DNA from 4 places in the Exiguobacterium abrahamii genome. Region 2 is predicted to be linked to each of the others. Evidence: riboswitches for the same ligand, from Rfam matches in the RefSeq annotation. Region 2 holds a riboswitch; each other region holds the start of a gene.
What was found. Region 2 has a riboswitch for thiamine pyrophosphate ahead of ITJ88_RS06505 (ECF transporter S component). Riboswitches for the same ligand answer to the same signal wherever they lie in the genome.

Region 1 (4,985 bases), 390 kb from region 2:
CCGTTCGAGGGTGATTCACCGGTTGCGATCGCTTTGAAGCATCTGCAAGATACACCGCGTCGTCCATCCGTCTTGAATCCGAAAGTGCCACAAGCGCTTGAGAACTGTATCATGCAGGCGCTCGCAAAAGCACCGCATGACCGCCAACAGTCCGTCGCAGCCTTTAAGGCAGATATGGTGACGGCGTTGTCTGACGAACGAGCAAATGAAGGCATCCGAGGTGCAGAAGAGGATGAGATGGAAAAGACGATGGTCTTATCGCCTGTCCAAGTGCCAGAAGAATCAAAAGCGGAACCAGAATCACCCGCTGTCACGACCGTTCAACCGAAAACACCGGAAAAGAAAAAGAAAAAACGCTGGTGGATCGTCCTCTTATTGCTCATATTGCTAGGTGGTGCAGCTACGACGTTTGCGATGTGGCCAGATCCAACGGTCACCGTACCATCTGTCGTCAAGACGGATGGAGACGAAGCGGAAACGAAGCTTGAGAAACTTGGATTCGTTGTCGAGACGACAGAACGAAATAGCGATACAGTCGATGAGGGAGACGTCATCAGTCAGACACCGCGTGAAAACGCACAGGTCAAGAAGGGCTCGACAGTCAACTTGGTCGTCTCTACCGGAAGTGCTCCGGTCGAAGTACCGGATGTGACAGATGACGCTGAAAAAGAGGCGATTGCGACGTTAAAAGAGGCTGGATTCGCTAAAGTCGAGGTCGAACGCGAAAAGTCGGATGAAATCGCGCGAGGTAATGTGATCCGGCAATCGATCTCTGCTGGGACGGAAGTGATCGCAAAAGAACAGACGATTACGATCACTGTCTCAGAAGGAACGTCGTCCTTTGAATTGAAAGACTTGACGAACTTATCGAGTGATGAAGCGAAAGCGTATCTCGATGAAATGGGTCTCGACGGTACGTTTGAACAAGAATTCTCAAGTGATGTCAAGCTCGATCAAGTCATCCGTCAATTCCCGCAAGCAGGAGCACAAGTCGAACCGAACGACTCCGTGACGGTCTTCATCTCAAAAGGTGAGGAAGAAAAAACGGTGACAGCGACGTTCCCTGAAAAGGTCGTCTATGATGCGGTCAGCGAGAACGAGGACGAGGAACCACCGAAACAAGTCATCCGGATTGAGACGGAAGATGCGAAAGGGAAGCGGACCGTCATCGAGGAATCGATTGACCAAGATGAGACATTCGACGTGCCGGTGACGATTGATCCGGGAGAAGAAGGCAAGATTACGATTTATAAAGACGATACGGTGTATCGTTCAAAAACCATCACGTACAATCAAGCAAAAGACGCACAGTGAATGTGATGAAAAAGGAGTGCATAGGATGACGGAACAACGCATCGAAGAGAATCGAGAAGGAACGATCATACGCCTGCAGGGTGGCTTTTATGATGTCATGACACCAGAAGGAGAGGTCCGTTCACGGGCAAGAGGGAATTTCCGAAAACGCGGCATCAGTCCAGTCGTTGGAGACGAAGTCGTTCTTCATATCGAAAGTGAGACGGGATATATTCTCGAAGTGAAGGAGCGGGACAACTTTTTAGTACGCCCGCCTGTCGCGAATATCGACCAGGCATTGCTCGTCGTTTCGGCGGCAGAACCTGATTTTTCAGCGCACTTGCTCGACCGATTTCTCGTTTTGATCGAAGCGAAGGAAATTCAACCCGTCATCCTGTTGACGAAAATGGACTTGCTTGACGATGTTAAAGGACCGGCTGTCCGAGAGGCAATTGCCGCTTACCGGAAGATTGGATATACGGTCATCGAGACATCAAGTGAGACGTTGTCGGGTGTTGAGCAAGTCCGTCCGTTGCTTGCTGGAAAAACGAGCGTTCTCGCGGGACAATCTGGTGTTGGGAAAAGTTCATTGCTCAATGCACTGGAGCCCTCTCTTGATTTAGAAACAAGTGCCATCTCGAAATCACTCGGACGCGGACGTCATACGACGCGTCACGTTACGTTGATGCCGCTTGCCGAAGGATTGATTGCTGATACACCGGGTTTCTCGAACCTTGATTTTCCGTATGAAATGGAAATCGAGGATGTACGATGGAGTTTTCCTGAATTCGTGGCTGTACAAGATGAGTGCAAATACCGAGGTTGCTTGCATTTGAATGAACCCGGTTGTGCCGTCAAGGAAGCCGTCGAAGCCCAAGAAATCATGTCCTCTCGTTATGAGAACTATGGTATGTTTATAGACGAAATCAAGAATCGAGCCCGGAGGTATTGAAGATGATTAAAATTGCACCATCTATCTTATCAGCAGATTTTGCGAATCTCGAACGCGATGTTAAAGCCGTCGAAGCAGCAGGCGCGGACTATATCCATTTTGATGTCATGGACGGTCAGTTCGTACCGAACATCTCATTTGGATTACCTGTGCTTAGCAGTTTACGTCAAAAGACGGATATGATTCTCGATGTCCATTTGATGATCGACCAGCCAGAACGTTTCGTTGAAGATTTCGTCAAGGCAGGGGCAGACATCGTGACGTTCCACGTCGAAGCGACGAATCATGTCCATCGTGTCTTACAACAAATCAAAGCAGCGGGCGCAAAGGCAGGAGTCGTCTTGAATCCGCACACGCCATTATCAACGATTGAACACGTCCTTGAGGATGTCGACATGGTCTTATTGATGACGGTCAATCCGGGCTTCGGTGGACAAGCCTTCATCGAGCGTGTCATGCCGAAACTCGCAGCACTCGCGCAAATGAAAGCAGATCGTGGTCTGACATTTGAAATCGAAATTGACGGTGGCGTCAATCCGGAAACGGCAAAACTTTGCATCGATAATGGTGCGAACGTTCTCGTCGCAGGATCAGCAATCTACAATGCACCGGATTATGCGGAAGCGATCACTAGCATTCGTCAAGGGGCTGCCGTATAATAAATATGATGACCGCAAGGGGTGTCGCTTGAAAAGCGGCTGAGAGGAGTCTTTTAGACTTTAACCCTTCGAACCTGTTCCGTTCAAACGGACGTAGGGATGTGGCGCACGCAGGCAGTACGGCGTTCGTCGTACTGCCTTTTTGCGTCCTCTCGTACAATGAAGGAGGAAAAAATAGCATGAAACGGTTACAAATGATGATGGAAATTGCCATCTTCGCCAGTCTCGGAGTCGTCTTTGATTTACTGATTCCATTCAAAATGCCACAAGGTGGTTCGATCAGCTTAGCGATGCTACCGATCTTCGTCATGGCGTTTCGCCACGGTGTCGTCGGAGGGGTCGTCACGGGAGCGCTTGTCGGTACGATTCAATTGATGTTCGCTCCACAAGTCTTGACGATCGTTCAACCGATGCTTGACTATACGATTGCGTATGGTGTCGTCGGATTAAGTGGTCTGTTCGCGCGTCAAGTCAGACTAGCCGCGCGCAATGGACAAAAGAAAAGCTTGATGGCGTTCGTTCTCCTGGCGACGTTATTAGGCGCAGGACTCCGTTATATCTGTCATGTCATCAGTGGCATCGTCTTTTTTGCCAAGTATGCAAAAGGTCCAGTCGTGGAATACTCTTTCGTCTATAACGCAACGTATATGGTTCCCTCGTACATCTTATGTGGAATCGTAGCAGGAATTCTATTCACGACTGCGCCACGCTTACTCCGTTATTCGGCACGAGGCGTCTGAGATGCGGGCGATTCTCGTTTGTGCCGGTCCGCGAGAAGAAGTACCGGATTTACAGATGTTTTGTCAGCCGGGTGATTTCATCGTCGGTGTCGATGGTGGTGTTCAGACGGTCGAATCGTTTGGGCTGACATGCGACCTGACAATCGGTGATTTTGATTCGCTTGGTTATGTACCAGAAGGGGCAATCGTTCATCCGGCTGAGAAAGATGAGACGGATCTTGAACTGGCCCTTCGTACAGTGTCTGAGAGGGAACAGCATGAGGAGATCATCATCATCGGGGCGACTGGTGGGCGGCTCGACATGACCGTCCAAAATGTCTATCTATTGAAGCAATATTCAGAGGCACGACTCGTGACGAAACGAGAAGAGGTGCGATACTTGGCTGAGGGAACGTATGCAGTCGAAGCAGGGAGCTATCATTATCTTTCGTTCATTCCACTTGTGCAGTCGACCTTAAGCTTATCCGGAGTCAAATATCCACTTGATGCACATCCCGTACCCGTCGGAGGTTCCTTGACTGTCAGTAATGAATGGCGTGCGTCAGAAGCGAAGGTAGAGCTCCATCAAGGCGAATTATTAATGATGCGGACGCTTAAGGAATAGAACAATCATACAAAAAGAGGCCATGGATGATTCCGCGGCCTCTTTTTAGATGAAATTATTCTTCAAGTTGAGAAGGGGCGACACGGATGTCGCTTTGAGCGGATAGATGTTTTCCTTTGACGAAGAGATGATAACTTCCCCACATGACAAGAAAGAAAGGAACACCGATGTATAGCGCGATTCGTTGATCCGCTTGAAACGCAAGACTGACGAGGACGACGACGTTAAGTGTCAACGAAATCAGTGGTAACACCGGATAGAGTGGTGTCTTGAATTTCAGTTCGGATACATCGTGTCCGTTTCGGACGAACTGACGACGAAATGCAAGCTGAGAAGCAGAGATGGAAATCCAGCCGACTTGAGCCCCGAGTCCGGCTAAGGACAAGAGCCAAATGAAGACGGTATCTTCTGCGAAAAATGCGGTCAAAAGCGATAACATCGCGAACATCATCGTAAAGAGCAACGCCCGCATCGGCACACCACGTGCATTGACGTAAGATAATTTCTTTGAAATCATCCCTTCTTGCGCCATCGCCCATAACATCCGGGTCGCCGCATATAGTCCGGAGTTTCCGACGGACAATAGTGCCGTCAAGACGACGATGTTCATCAAATCAGCAGCGTACGGAATACCGATCGCATCAAAGACCATGATGAACGGACTGCTGACTCCGCCAGCTGTTTCATACGGAATTAATGCACCAACGATCGTAATCGATAAGACGAAGAAGATGAAC
Region 2 (4,985 bases):
TCGCACAACAACTGAGTGGACATGGGTTGATCCTAAACGGTGGTGAGTTCGGTCAACGCTTGATCGATCACGCGGCACGGGCTGGAAAGTCCTTTGATGTCCACTCGCTTCCACCCGGTCACCCGATCGACTTGGAACAACTCGCGAGTCAACTGCATCAAACGGAATACGACTGGATCTGGTTGACACATTGTGAGACGTCTACGGGCGTTCTCTACGATCTCGATGCGGTAAAAGCACTGCTGGATCAACAAACCGCACTCATCGTCGATGCGATCAGCGCCGTCGGAACCGGGCGTTTCTCGTATGCCGGCTGCAGATTCGTCACGACCGTCTCCGGAAAAGCAATTGGTGGTTTACCGGGTCTTGCGTTCATCGGTCACGTAGATCGCGTCCTACCTTCTCCACGTATTCCACGTTATCTGGATCTCGGACTTTATGCGGAAGGCGTCGCCTTTTCCGGCTCATCGAACTTGTTGCTGGCTTGTCAGGCAGCGCTCGATGCCCTTGATCTCGATCAAGCCGCCATCAAGATGACTTATCTCGAACAGGCCGTTCGCGCGACTGGTTTTAACCTGCTTGCGACGCAAGAAGCACAAGCGCCGGGAATTCTGACGATCGTCCATCCGTCGGCAACCACTTTAGGAGACGCTCTCCGGATCCAGGGCTATCACGTCCAGTATGAAAGCGACTATCTCGTCCATAATCAATGGCTCCAAATTTCAACGATGGGACATACGACGATGCGGCACATCGAACGTCTCATCCGTGTATTAGTCCGTGAAAACCAACGCATCACCGTAAAAAAATGAAAAAAACGAAAGACCTCTTAACCCTTGATTTCAAGCGGTTTGGAGGTCTTTCGACTTTAAAAAATAAAAAATAGAGGTTTAAGGATTTAAAACATAGGGGTATAAACTCACTAGCACCGCATCAAACGGTGACTTACTCACACATGTTTCTCAATATCAGCGTAATGACCTGGGAGAGAAATGCAAAGTCACGAAAGCGTCAGATTCAAAAGAGTCTGAAACCGATTGTCTTAGCATATTTAAATTGTTCAGGACTTGTCCTGCTCCTACATTCATTACCTTTTGAGGGCTATACCAAATTCAAGGGGGAAATGAACATGTCAGTTAAATTAACAGCCGAAAAACGTGAGGTACGTCCACGCTCACTCCGTAAACAATTACGTCATGAAGGAAAAGCTCTTGGTGTCGTGTATGGTTACAAAGTGGAAAGTACACCGATCGCATTTGAAGAAAAAGAATTGCTTAAAATCGTTCGAGAAAACGGTGAGAACGTCTTGATTTCACTGAAACTCGACGGTAAAAATATTAACGTCTTGATCAACCGTCGTGATATGGATGTCTTCACACCAACTGTCGATCACGTTGAATTCATCGCCGTTAAAATGGATGAAGAGACAGAAGTCGAAGCAGACGTCGTACTCGTTGGTGAAGCAGCTGGCGCTAAAGTCGGCGGATTCCTGTCACAGACACTCTTTAAAGTAACAGTCGCAGCAACACCAGATAAATTACCAGAGAACGTCGAAATCGACGTCACGAACCTCGAAATCGGCGATTCGATTTCTGTAGCTGATCTTCCGGAACAAAAAGATTTCCGTATCGTCACAGAAGGCGACATTCAAGTCGCAGCTGTCGTCGAATCTACACTCGAGCAGGATCTTGAGGAAATCGAAGAAGCAGAAGCTGAGGCGCAAGCGGAAGCTGGTGAAGACAACGAAGCGGAAGCTACGGAAGAGTCTTCAGAAGAAGCAAAAGAAGAGAACGAAGATAACAAATAAGTCGTTTAACGATACGCCCTTTGTGGCGTATCGTTTTTTTTGTGTCTTGACAATAGACAGAAGATTGCCTAAAGTGAACAGCGTATCATCTATTACCATATCCACTAGGGGAGCCCATTTGGCTGAGACGATTCACTTCGGACCCTTCGAACCTGATCTAGTTCATACTAGCGTAGGAAAGTGGAGCGATCACATCCAATGACTCCTGCTGCGCGCAGTTTTTCTGAGGACCGCTCTCTTTTTACGGAGGGCGGTCTTTTTTGGTGTCTCCCCCACTTAAAGGAGGACGAACACGATGCAACACTGGAAAATGAAAGAAATCATGGTCATGATGATGCTCGCCGTCGCTTGCGGCGTCATCTATCTCGGTTGGTCAACACTCTGGTTACCGATGTCGGCAATCTTCGGACCAGTCGGTGCCAACTGGATGTTTGGGATCTGGATCATCGCGAGCCCGCTCGTCGCGGCAATCATTCAAAAACCAGGTGCCGCCCTCATCGCGGAAATCGTCGCGGCAGCCGTCGAACTGTTCACGGGTAGTCACTTTGGTTTATCGGCTCTACTGATCGGGGTCTGCCAAGGGCTTGGTGCGGAACTCGTCTTTGCGATGACGCGTTATCGCCGTTATGACACCTGGACATTGATGTTATCGGGTGTTGGAGCCGCGATTGGTAGCATCGTCTATAGTCTGATCGCGAACGGATTCGGTTACTACACGACGACGACGTTGCTTGCGACAACTGGCTTACAATTAATTAGTGGCGCATTACTGGGCGGCTTGCTTGCAGCGATTCTCGTCCGTCGCCTTGTTGCGACCGGTGTCTTGAACGGGTTTGCGGCAGGACGTACGAAACGGGAAGTCGCATGATTACTGTCGATGATCTCAGCATCCGCTTCCCCGGTCAGATGAAGTCGGTGCTCGATCATGTATCGCTGACGATCGAGCACGGGACGACCCTTCTGCTCGGACGAAGCGGGAGTGGCAAGACGACACTGCTTCATGCCCTAGCCGGACTGACACCAGAGACGATTGAAGTCGAACAGACGGGAACCGTTACCCGGTCCGGTTCGGTCGGAGTGCTGTTCCAAAACCCAGAAGAACAGTTCTGCATGGAAACGATCGGACGCGAAATCGCTTTTAGCTTAGAAAACCGGTCGATTCCACGCGCAGAGATGGAGGAACGCATTGAACGCTTACTCGCACTTGTTGGTCTCCCTCTCCCCTTCTCGACACCAATCGCGAGTCTATCCGGGGGGATGAAACAACGCCTCGCGCTCGCTGCGGTCCTGGCGCTCGAGCCGACGATCTTATTACTCGATGAACCAACAGCTCAGATTGACCCGATCGGGCAACACGAGCTGATGGCGTTGATCTTTCGGATTCAGAAAGAACATGATTTAACGATCGTCTTGATCGAACACCAACTCGATGTCTGTTTGCCATATGTCGATCAGATCGTCTTACTTGAGGACGGATCGGTGACTGCAACGGCGCATCCGCAGGATTTGTTCCCGCAGGCGTATACAGAGCTTCAATCGAAAGGGATTGCTGTTCCCTCTTTGTATCCGTACACGTTAGAGACGTTACCCATAGATGGACCACAAGCAGCGCGACTTCACGTGCTTCCCTCAGTCGCTACAGCAGGCACTGCCTTGTTACACGTCACTGCATTATCGACGAAAGCCCCTTACCCGCTGACCGATGCGACATTTTCCCTGCAGACAGGAGAATGGGTGATGCTGCTCGGGGCAAACGGCTCCGGGAAAAGTACGTTGCTTGCAACACTCGGTCGGTTGCTCTCGCATCAAGGAACATATCGGTTCCAGGAACGTTCAGCTCAGCGTTACTCCCGGCGACGCTTTTATGAGCACGTCGGCTATGTCTTCCAACAACCGGATCTGCAGTTTCTCAAGCTGACGGTCGAAGCGGAAATTGACTGGAGTCACCGGGAAGCGACGAGTGACGAGCGCACGACGTTGCTCGAACGGCTGGAACTCGCATCCGTCAAACAGCAGTCACCGCTTGCGCTTAGTACGGGGCAACAACGACGGCTCAGCGTCGCGACGATGCTCGGGCAGTCGAAGGATGTGTTGTTGCTCGATGAACCGACGTTCGGACAGGATGGATTGACGACGCGGCGGCTCATGGAACAGTTGTTGACGGAACAACAAAACGGAACGACGCTCGTCATGGCAACACACGATATGGAACTCGTCGCCCGATACGCGGATCGTGTCCTCGTCATGGAGCAAGGTCGTATTGCTTTTGACGGGCGTCCGAGCGAGTTATTCGCTGACGTTCCGTTACTCGAACGCTGTCAGCTGCAACGTCCACTTTCTTACCAATTCCAGGAGGTGAAGCGCAATGCAAACAAACGCGTCACCGTTCGCTAAACTCAATCCTGTCATCAAGGGGAGCGGATTGTTTTTGATCATGTTTGCCTTAATTGCAACGAATGACTGGATCAAGACGTTGGTGTTCCTGAGTTTTGCTATCGCCTTGCTAATTCTCTCCGGATGGGGTCCTGTCGAATTCTTGAAACGGCTCGCACCTTACAGTCTATTATTCTTATTGACGTTCTGGATGATGGCGGCGTTTGGCAAAGGTACGAACACGCTCTGGTCGTTCGGTTGGTTTCATGTCACGTCGGAAAGTGTCGTACATGGCTGGTTACTTGCCTTACGGATGGCGACGTTCGTCTGCTTGAGTTTCGCTTTCGTCACGACGACCGATGCGACCCGGTTCGTGATGAGCTTGATTCACCAGGCAAAGGTGTCGCCTCGCTTCGCGTATGGGTTCCTTGCCGGAATTCGCTTTTTGCCGCAACTGGTCGAAGAAGTCCGAGTCTTGCGGCAAGTACGGATGATTCGAAACGTGCACAGTCGCTTTCCTGGTGATGCGTTACTATCGATCGGCTTACCGCTCTTCTCGCGATCGATCCAGCGGGCAGAACGGATGGCAATCGCCATGGAAGCCCGTCATTTTTCAGCGGAACGGACATATTATGAAGTGCCAGTCGTTCAGCGCGAGGATATGATCTACCTCGGGGTCATCCTCCTGTTCATCAGTCTTGTCTTTTGGTTATGATTACCGCCACCCGTATCCGGGTACATTCTAGCAAGACAGATTGAAGGAGAACAACATGAAACGAATCCTCTTGATTGGTGCAGGACACGC
Region 3 (4,985 bases), on a different contig from region 2:
ATGATAAAATGATCACGGATTACCAGAATACGCAAAAGCAATTAGCGGATGCGCAACAAGAAGTAAAAGAAAAGAAAGCGCAGTTGGTAGTAGAGAAAAAAGAATTAAAACGTCAACAAGCGGATCTTGAATCACAATTAAAAGAGCGGAACAAACGCTTAAAAGAACTACGTAAGAAAAAAGAAAAGTTCGAAACACAATTGATGGATGCAAAAGAAGTTCAACAAATTCTGATTGCGCAAGAAAAAGCGATTGCTGCTGAAAAAGCAGCACGTGAACGTGAAGCGCGAATCGAAAAAGAACGTCAAGCTCAAGCGGCACGTGAAGCAAAAGCACGAGCAGAAGCTGAAGCAGCGCAAGCAGCAGCACAAAAAGCAGCAGAAGAGCAAGCCGCTAAAGAAGCAGCAGCTCAGCAAGCAGCACAAGAGAAGGCAGCGCAGTCAGCAAAACCTTCTGGTTCGACGAAACAATCGGCACCAAAACCATCTACACCAGCACCAGCTGCGCCTGCTCCAGCGCCGTCAGCACCAGCTGCACCAAAACCAGCACCATCATCAGGTGGTCTGTTCATTCATCCAACTGCCGGAACTGTTACACAAGGGTATGGTTCTGCAGGTGGAGAGAACGGATATACGTTCCATAACGGAATTGACTTTGGTGGTCCAGTCGGTACGCCAATCGTGGCAGCTGCAACAGGTACAGTCATTACAGCATCAGGTGGCGGACCTTACGGAAACCATGTCATGATCGCTCACCAATTGAACGGGAAGACATATACGACAGTATATGCTCACATGAGTTCACTCAATGTTCATGCTGGTCAACGTGTCAGCCAAGGTCAACAAATTGGCGCGTTAGGTAGTACAGGAAATTCAACAGGACCACACCTACACTTCGAAATCCATATCGGTGGGTATAGCTATAGTGCGACTGGTCCAGCTAACTCAGTTAATCCAATGTCGATGCTTTAATCGTAAAGAATCGTTGCGTATGCAACGGTTCTTTTTTTGTCATTTTCAAAAAATAAATCATATATTACAAAAAACCGTTTTCATTTGAAATGTAAATGAAATTTTTTTGAAACGATTACGGTGCTATAATCTATTTCAGATATGAGAGAAACTTGAATACTATAATAAAATATGAAAAAACATAAGTGAGGAAAACGATATATGCTAAAAAAACTAATTTCTACCATTGTTTTAGGAGCATTACTTATAACAGGAACACAACCGATTGCAGCAGCGACAATTAAAGAAAAAAAGGCTGAGAATGCCGCTGAACAACGTAAACTTGAAAAAGCAATCAAAAAACAAGAAGCTAAAATCTCAAAAGAGCAACGTCAAATCAATCAAATTGACGCAGCAATCAACGAAAAGATTTTCCAAGTCTCCGAAAAAAATAAACAAATTGAACAGTTGAACGTTCGAATCGATGAGTTAAAGGCAGACATCGTCCGTTACGAAGAAATGTTACAGAAACAGGAAGAATTACTCGGTGATCGTTTGCGTGTTTTCCAAGAGAACGATGGAAACTCGATTAAATGGGAAGAAGTCATTTTTGGATCGAAGGACTTAGGTGATTTATTCAGCCGTGTCATGGCGGGAAAAAAAATCGCTGAGCAAGACGATAAAATGATTTCGGATTACATCGCAACGCAACAAAAATTAGCAGAAGCAAAACAAGCGCTCGTTGAGAAAAAAGCGGAGCAAATGCAAGAAAAGAAAGTATTGATTGAACAAAAGAAAGCGTTAAAGCTTCAAATGAAAGAACGTAGTGCTACGCTGAAGAAATTACGAAAAGGGAAGACGAAGTTCACGACAGAACTGTTAGACGCAAAAGAACTTCAAGCGACTCTCGAAGCGCAAGAACGTGCAATTGCGGCAGCAAAGGCAGCCGCTAAAGCAGCGGCTGAAAAAGCAGCAGCGGAGAAAGCAGCAGCTGAAAAAGCCGCTAAAGCGAATGCTCAAGCAGCAAAACAAGCAGGTAAGAGTTCAGAATCTACTGATTCTGTTGCCCCGCCCGTTGTTTCGAGTGGAGGGAAATTCGTTCGACCATCTTCTGGTGGAGTGTCGCAAGGATTCGGACCAGCAAGCGGCGCGAACGGTTATACGTTCCACAACGGTGTTGATTTCAGTGGTTCGGTCGGGTCTCCAATCGTCGCTGCAGCAGCTGGAACGGTCATTACAGCATCAGGTGGTGGACCTTACGGTAATCATGTCATGATTTCTCACTTCCTCGATGGACAAGTGTACACGACCGTCTACGCACATATGAGTTCATTATCGGTTCGTGCAGGACAAACGGTCTCTCAAGGTCAGCAAGTCGGAACACTTGGTAGTACAGGGAATTCAACAGGGCCACACTTACATTTCGAACTACATGTCGGAGGCTATCAATACAGTGCTTCTTCTCCTCTGAATGCAGTCAATCCATTGGCATATCTGTAATCAAAACGGGCTTCGGCTCGTTTTTTTTTCTTCTCTATGCTACAGTTAAGGCGAAACGAATACTTGAGCAACTAGGGGAGCTGGAGGAATCCGGCTGAGAGGAAAACCAATCTGTTTTCGACCCTATTACCTGAACTGGATAATACCAGCGTAGGAAAGTTGAGCCGAACGGATACCGGAATGCGTGTATAACGCTTTCGTATAGCGTCGACTGCTTTTTTACAGCGGTCGACGCTTTTTTTGTCGGTCACGACTCCCTTACATTGCTCGATGGGAAGGTGAAAAGAACATGAAACACGTACTGACGATTGCAGGATCCGACTCCGGTGGTGGAGCGGGGATTCAAGCAGATTTAAAAACATTTTCAGCTTTAGGCGTTTATGGAATGAGCGTCCTGACAGCCGTCACGGCGCAAAATACGTTGGGTGTTCAAGCGGTGGAAGAGTTATCCCCAGAAATCGTAGATGCCCAGTTAACGTCGATTTTTTCAGACATTCGTGTCGATGCGATCAAAATCGGAATGGTCTCGAATGCGCAGACGATTCGTGTCATTGCTACACATCTCCGCAAACAGACAGTTCCGATCATATTAGATCCCGTCATGGTCGCTAAAGGTGGTCATGCCCTATTGCGGACGGAGGCTGAACAAGCATTGATTTCAGAACTTCTACCACTTGCGACACTCGTCACACCGAATTTACCGGAAGCGGAGCGTTTAACAGGACGATCAGTGACCAATCTAGAGGAAATGCGATTGGCGATGCATCAATTGGCTACACAGACAGGTGCAGTATTACTAAAAGGTGGGCATCTCTCGGGAGCTGCGACGGATTTGTTGTTTGATGGGGAAGTGGAACACCGCTTCACATCGGAACGGTTAGACAATCAACATACTCATGGAACTGGTTGTACCTTATCTGCGGCGATTGCGGCGCGGATGGCGCTTGGAGAAGATTTAACAGATAGCGTAAGACAGGCAAAGAGCTATGTCACGGAGGCAATTCGTCATGGATTTGCCCTCGGACAAGGTATTGGACCGACACATCATTTTCATTCACTTTGGAGGGATACACATGTTTACGACCATTCTTGAACACAAACCACTCATTCACCATCTGACGAACACGGTGACGATCAACGACTGCGCGAACGTCACACTCGCTGTTGGAGCATCACCCGTCATGGCGGAAGACATTCGCGAAGTAGAAGAGATGGTTAGACTCGCGCAAGCACTTGTCTTAAACATTGGTACGATCGATGCAGACATGCAAGCAGCTCAACGACTTGCATCCCGTGAAGCGGAACGTTTGAATGTCCCAATCGTTCTTGATCCAGTTGGAGCAGGGGCAACGACATTACGTACTGCCTTCTCTAAAGAACTTATCGATCTCGGGTGTACGGTCATTAAAGGAAATGCTTCTGAAATCAAGACGTTACTGGGGGAAGATGGGCGAACTAAGGGAGTCGATGCTGCGGGAGATGCAATGATGGATCGAGAAAGTATTCGTGCATTCGCTCGCAAACACAAATCTGTCCTCGTCGTGACAGGTCCGAACGACTATATCACGGATGGAACGCGCGAAATGGAATTACATGTAGGAACACCTCGTCTAGGAGATATCACGGGTACTGGCTGTATGACGGCTTCCTTAATTGCGAGTTTCCTCGGTGCAGGATATACAGCGTTTGAGGCGGCTGTTCACGGAACATTCGTCATGGGAAAAGCAGGAGAACAAGCAGCCTCCGCGCAAGGTCTTGGTGATTTTAAACGAGAGTTGTTCAATGCAATCAGCCTCATGACGGTACAAGATCTTGTGGAGGTGACAGAACGTGTCAATTGATTACTCCATCTATGCAGTGACGGATCGTCGGTACCATCCTGGATTCGCGATCGAGACGGTCGTTGAGGAAGCCATTTTAGGTGGGACAACGATCGTGCAACTACGGGAAAAAACAGCGCAAGGAAAGGAATTCTTCGATCAGGCAGTTCGGTTGAAAGCGCTCACGGATCGCTACGACGTTCCTTTGATCATCAATGACCGGATCGATATCGCGTTACTCGTCGGAGCTGGTTTGCATATCGGACAAGAAGACATTCCTTTAACCGCAGCACGTCGCCTTTTACCAGATGCTGTGATTGGTGTTTCGGTAGCAACCGTTGCACAAGCGATTGAAGCAGAACGAGACGGAGCATCTTATTTAGGCGTGGGGTCTCTATTTGCGACGTCATCCAAAGCGGACGCTGATTCCATGTCGCACACGATGCTTCAGGCAATTCGAGAAGCCGTACGATTACCTCTAATCGGTATTGGTGGAATCACAGCAACGAATGTCTCTTCTCTGCCTATCCCGCTAGAAGGGTATGCCGTCATCTCAGAAATTTTCGCTAAAGAAGATCGGCAACTCGCTACGCAACAAATGACAGATGCTGTACGAGAATGGCATCAATCACTTCAGAACAGGGTATAATCCGTTCAGAGGTGATTGTATTGAAATGGCAGACAATTCGTTTTCACGGCTATTGGATTCGATATC
Region 4 (4,985 bases), 390 kb from region 2:
GTAGGATCAGGCGACGCCGTTCCAGGTGACCGGTCAGCGACATGACGATCGGTGTACCGATTGCAAAGGAGATGGCAAAGGCTGAAACGAGCGTACCGGCTGTTGCGATCGTGATATCAAGGGCTGAGGAGATTTCAGCGAGGATCCCGACGATGACGAATTCGCTTGTTCCGAGAACGAACGTCAGGAGCGACAACGTGGCGATCAAGAGCCAATCGCGTCGACTTAAACGAGTAGTAGGTGACATGGATGATTCCTCAATTCTAGCGCTTGCGCGCGAAACTATGAGTAACAGGATAGCATGAAACGATTTCGTCGGGTATCGCAAAGCGAGATTTCGGGAAAAGAACCATTATTCGAAATAGCGTGTGAATTTCCAGGCTTGCTGTTTTTTGCGTATACTACAGAAGAAGACTACTTACAAAGGAGTGGAAACGATGCAAGCGACAGTGACATGGAACAAACAGATGGGGTTTAGTGGACAGACGGAATCAGGGCATCATCTGGCGATGGATGCAGCACCAGAGAACGGTGGCGAAAATCAAGCGCCGCGACCGACTGAACTACTGCTACATGCCGTTGCCGGCTGTACCGGAATTGATATCGTTTCAATCTTAGAGAAGATGCGCTTGACGATCACCCATTTCGAAATGGATATCGAAGGAGAACGGGCAGAGGACCATCCGCGGCGTTTTACGTCAATCTCGATTCATTACCGGCTCGAAGGTGATCTCCCGGAAGATAAGGTCCGTCGCGCCATCTCGTTATCAAAGGATAAATATTGTTCGGTCTCGCAATCCCTGAACGCTGAGATTTCCGTTTATTATTCGATCAATGGTGTGCGGAGCGAGGATCCTTTGTGAAGAAAGCCGTACTGATCGGTTGCCTGTTGCTTGCAGGGTGTGCGCAGGAGACGACGGAACCAACGAAATCATCACAACCGGAAACGAAACAACCGACAGAAGAAAAGAAGCCGAAGCCTGAGCCGACGAAAGAAGAACGACAACAAGCAAAACTAAAGCAACAATTGGCAGCGATGTCGACGTCAGAAAAAATCGATCAACTGCTCTATATCGGAGTCGCCGGCACGGAACTTTCAGCAGCTGACCGAAAATTATTACAGACGCATGCGATTGGCGGGGTCTTACTGCTCGGCGGAAACATCACGTCAGAAGAACAACTCTTGACGTTCACACGTGCGATTCAAGAGACGGATCAAAAACCGTATGCGTTTGTTGGGATCGATGAAGAAGGCGGACGGGTCAGCCGGGTACCGGATCAACGATTACGTCTACCGACGAGTCAACGGATAGCGCAAGGAGCAGATGATGCGAAAATGGAAGATGTCGGACGTACGCTCGGTCATTTGTCACGATTTTATGGCTTCAACATGGACTTCGCACCGGTCCTAGACGTCAACAGTAATCCGAACAATCCGATCATCGGCGACCGTGCGTTCAGTGCTGATTCGAAGACCGTCGCGACGCTTGGTACGGCCCTGATGCACGGGATGCAGGAGACGGGAACGATTCCGGTCGTCAAACATTTTCCCGGTCACGGCAATACGAGTGTCGATTCCCATGTCGGGCTACCGAAAGTGATGGCATCAAAGGAAGAATTGAAGCGGACGGAACTGTTACCGTTTAAAGAAGCGATTCAAGAGGGCGCCGAGATGGTGATGGTTGCCCATATTCTCTATCCCGCGTATGACGATACGAATCCATCCTCGCTCTCAAAGCCGATCTTGACTGACCTTTTGCGTCAGCAACTCGGATTCAACGGTGTCATCATCACGGATGATCTCGTCATGGGAGCGATCACGAAACAATATGGTCTCGCGGAAGCGGCACGTCAGTCGCTCGTCAACGGAGCTGATATGGCAATGTTTTCAGAGGCAGGTGCTTACACAAAGGTCCATGCCGAAGTGATGCAAGCCGTCAAAGACAAAACGCTGACGCCGGAGATGCTCGACGCTAAAGTAATGCGCATCCTGAAGCTAAAGCAGACGTATGCCGACAGCCAAGAGCAACAGCGACCGACGAAATCGGAGCTGATTCAGCAAGTGGAAGCGCTCAACTAGGACTAGCGAAGCAAAGCGACTCATGCTAGACTAATGGGGCAAGCCAATTAAACACGAAAAGACACTAGGGGAGTCTCCCAGCAGACTGAGACGGAAGTATCCGGACCCTTTGAACCTGATCTAGTTCGTACTAGCGGAGGGAAGTGGCTCGAAACCTTAGATATCCTTAGCGCTTCAGCGCATTTTCGGACCACTCCCTTCAACATCGGGAGTGGTCCTTTTTCGTATGGAAAGGAAGAACATGATGCGTTTACATCTGATTTCGACGGGATCCATTCATCCGCTTGACGGAATAAAGACCTTTCACTCCCTTCAACCTTATACGGATCAGCTGCATCTACGAGAACCGAACTTGTCGGCAGCAGAATTGCTTGATCTAATCGACGCGCTCCTTGTGCATGGTTATTCGCCTGAGCAGTTAACGGTTCATGACCGGGTCGACGTCGCCCATGTCGCAGGCATCGGTGTGCAGTTGACGCGACGGTCCTTGCGTGTCCGCGATGTCCGACGTCATTTTCCGAATCTCGTCATCGGGAAATCGGTCCATTCACTAGCAGAGGCACTGGCAGCAGAAGCGGAAGGAGCCGACCGCCTGCTGTACGGTCATATTTATCCGACAGCGTCGAAGCCGAATGTGCCGCCACGGGGAATCGACGCCTTGAAGCAAGTCGTCACCTTCACGACGAAACCGGTCATTGCGATCGGCGGAATCACACCAGAACGCTTGCCTGAAATCTCAGCGACCGGTGCAACCGGAATCGCTGTCTTATCGGGTATTCTCGGTCAATCGGATCCACTCGCCGCCATTCTAAGTTACCAGGGGGTTCGCGTATGACGGATCACATCATCATCGGCGGCGGAGTCATCGGGTTGACGCTTGCTTACGGTCTCGCCTGTCAGAATGAATCCGTCGTCGTCTTAGAACGCGGAACATGCGGACAAGGAACGAGCCGCGCAGCTGCCGGGATGCTTGCGACGGACATCGAGCTGAGAGCGGAATTGCATTTACTTGCCGCACGTAGTCGTCGTCTGTATCCGCTGCTTGCACGTCGTCTCGAGCGAGAGACTGGCATCGATTGTGGGTACCGGGAACAACCGTTTTTGTTAAAACGTAAAGGACGCGAGCATCTGTTTCCAGCGGTCGGTCAAATCGATCCACGACGACTGACGACTGCATTGATATATGCCTTACGAAAGCGTGGGGTACCAATCGAAGAACAAGTGGAGGTCACACGTATCGAAGAGAACGATGACTTCATCAGGATCGAATCGAATGCGGGAATCTGGACCGGACGAACAGTGACGGTCGCTGCCGGACGCGGGTCGCAAGCCTTGCTCGATACAGCTGGTATTTCGATCGCGACATATGGGGTCAAAGGGGAATGTCTCGCCGTCCGTCTCGCGGGTCAGCCGTTACGCTCGATCCTGTTTGACGACGCTGTCTACCTTGTGCCAAAAGCAGACGGACGAATTTTGATCGGTGCGACCGAACTGCCGTACGACGAGACGGTCGGTGTCAGTGTCGCTGGGATCACGTCATTGCTTCAAGCAGCAGAACGACTGTATCCACCGATTCGTGACGCGGTCATCGAAGAAGTCTGGTCCGGTGTACGACCACAAACGGCGTCAGGCTTGCCATATATCGGAGTCGCCGATTCATCCCGTCGGATCTTCATGGCGACAGGGCATCATCGGCATGGCATATTACTCGCACCGGCGACAGCGGAAGTCTTGGTAAATACATTACGGTTGATTCAGAAGGAGGAAGTCCGATGAACATTACGATTAACGGCAATGACCACACGATCGAACAGATTCAAACGATCGAGGACATGCTCACGCAACTCGGCTTAGGGGAAAAGCTCGTCATCGTCGAACAGAATCGACAAATCATCGATCGCATGGCGTACGGTCAGACGGTCGTTCGAGACAACGACACATTTGAAATCGTTCATTTCGTAGGAGGAGGATAAACATGCTGAAAATTGGAGAAAAGACATTTGAATCACGGTTATTACTCGGAACGGGGAAATATACGGACGCTACGGTACAGCAGGAAGCAATCGATGCGTCCGCCTCAAAAATCTTGACGTTCGCCGTCCGTCGGCTCGATATTTTTGATAAACAACAAGCGAACTTCCTCGAGTCGCTTGATTTAACAAAGTATGATTTACTACCGAACACGGCCGGTGCGAAGACGGCAGAGGAAGCCGTACGGTTGGCGAAGCTTGCGCGGGCATCCGGTATGTGCGACATGGTTAAGGTCGAAGTGATCGGTTGCGACAAGACGTTACTACCTGATCCGATCGAGACGTTACGGGCTTCTGAAGAATTACTTAAAGAAGGTTTCATCGTCTTACCGTATACGTCGGACGATGTCGTCCTTGCACGGCGACTCGAAGAACTCGGTTGTCACGCCATCATGCCGGCAGCGTCACCGATCGGTTCCGGGCAAGGCATTCTCAACCCACTTCATCTACGATTCATCATCGAGCAGACGACGGTGCCGGTCATCGTCGACGCCGGGATCGGTTCACCGACCGACGTCGCCTATGCGATGGAACTCGGTGCGGATGGTGTCTTATTGAACTCCGCTGTCGCCCATGCTCAAGATCCGGTCAAGATGGCGTACGCCATGCGACTAGCTGTCGAAGCAGGGCGCTTCGGATACGAAGCGGGACGTATCGAGAAGAAACAGTATGCGGTCGCGAGTAGTCCAACGAGTGGATTGATTCGATGAACCGTTACTCACGGCAAACTCGATTTCAACCGATCGGGGAAGCGGGACAAGCACGCTTGGCATCAGCGAAGGTGCTGATCATCGGCATGGGAGCGCTCGGAACGGCGTCGGCAGAGCAACTCGTCCGCGCCGGTGTCGGTGTCGTCCGAATCGTCGACCGTGATT

Region 1: it holds a riboswitch for thiamine pyrophosphate, as region 2 does, so the genes downstream of both, thiT (energy-coupled thiamine transporter ThiT) here and ITJ88_RS06505 (ECF transporter S component) in region 2, are expected to answer to the same signal.
Region 3: it holds a riboswitch for thiamine pyrophosphate, as region 2 does, so the genes downstream of both, thiD (bifunctional hydroxymethylpyrimidine kinase/phosphomethylpyrimidine kinase) here and ITJ88_RS06505 (ECF transporter S component) in region 2, are expected to answer to the same signal.
Region 4: it holds a riboswitch for thiamine pyrophosphate, as region 2 does, so the genes downstream of both, ITJ88_RS08620 (thiamine phosphate synthase) here and ITJ88_RS06505 (ECF transporter S component) in region 2, are expected to answer to the same signal.

What each region holds. Positions count from the first base shown of each region.
Region 1 covers NZ_JADOYC010000001.1:878,355-883,339, forward strand. The annotation lists gene pknB (Stk1 family PASTA domain-containing Ser/Thr kinase) at 1-1,314, shown strand, start outside; gene rsgA (ribosome small subunit-dependent GTPase A) at 1,340-2,245, shown strand; gene rpe (ribulose-phosphate 3-epimerase) at 2,248-2,904, shown strand; TPP riboswitch at 2,912-3,021, shown strand; gene thiT (energy-coupled thiamine transporter ThiT) at 3,084-3,644, shown strand; gene ITJ88_RS04340 (thiamine diphosphokinase) at 3,646-4,248, shown strand; gene ITJ88_RS04345 (amino acid permease) at 4,304-4,985, opposite strand, start outside.
Region 2 covers NZ_JADOYC010000001.1:1,266,168-1,271,152, reverse strand. The annotation lists gene ITJ88_RS06515 (GNAT family N-acetyltransferase) at 1-812, shown strand, start outside; gene ITJ88_RS06510 (50S ribosomal protein L25/general stress protein Ctc) at 1,130-1,807, shown strand; TPP riboswitch at 1,904-2,003, shown strand; gene ITJ88_RS06505 (ECF transporter S component) at 2,103-2,675, shown strand; gene ITJ88_RS06500 (ABC transporter ATP-binding protein) at 2,672-4,201, shown strand; gene ITJ88_RS06495 (energy-coupling factor transporter transmembrane component T family protein) at 4,173-4,895, shown strand; gene ITJ88_RS06490 (NAD(P)/FAD-dependent oxidoreductase) at 4,951-4,985, shown strand, end outside.
Region 3 covers NZ_JADOYC010000004.1:100,814-105,798, forward strand. The annotation lists gene ITJ88_RS12540 (murein hydrolase activator EnvC family protein) at 1-971, shown strand, start outside; gene ITJ88_RS12545 (murein hydrolase activator EnvC family protein) at 1,173-2,450, shown strand; TPP riboswitch at 2,514-2,624, shown strand; gene thiD (bifunctional hydroxymethylpyrimidine kinase/phosphomethylpyrimidine kinase) at 2,740-3,543, shown strand; gene thiM (hydroxyethylthiazole kinase) at 3,524-4,291, shown strand; gene thiE (thiamine phosphate synthase) at 4,281-4,919, shown strand.
Region 4 covers NZ_JADOYC010000001.1:1,656,163-1,661,147, reverse strand. The annotation lists gene ITJ88_RS08635 (MFS transporter) at 1-247, opposite strand, end outside; gene ITJ88_RS08630 (OsmC family protein) at 438-863, shown strand; gene nagZ (beta-N-acetylhexosaminidase) at 860-2,080, shown strand; TPP riboswitch at 2,137-2,239, shown strand; gene ITJ88_RS08620 (thiamine phosphate synthase) at 2,322-2,915, shown strand; gene ITJ88_RS08615 (FAD-dependent oxidoreductase) at 2,912-3,856, shown strand; gene thiS (sulfur carrier protein ThiS) at 3,853-4,053, shown strand; gene ITJ88_RS08605 (thiazole synthase) at 4,056-4,820, shown strand; gene ITJ88_RS08600 (ThiF family adenylyltransferase) at 4,817-4,985, shown strand, end outside.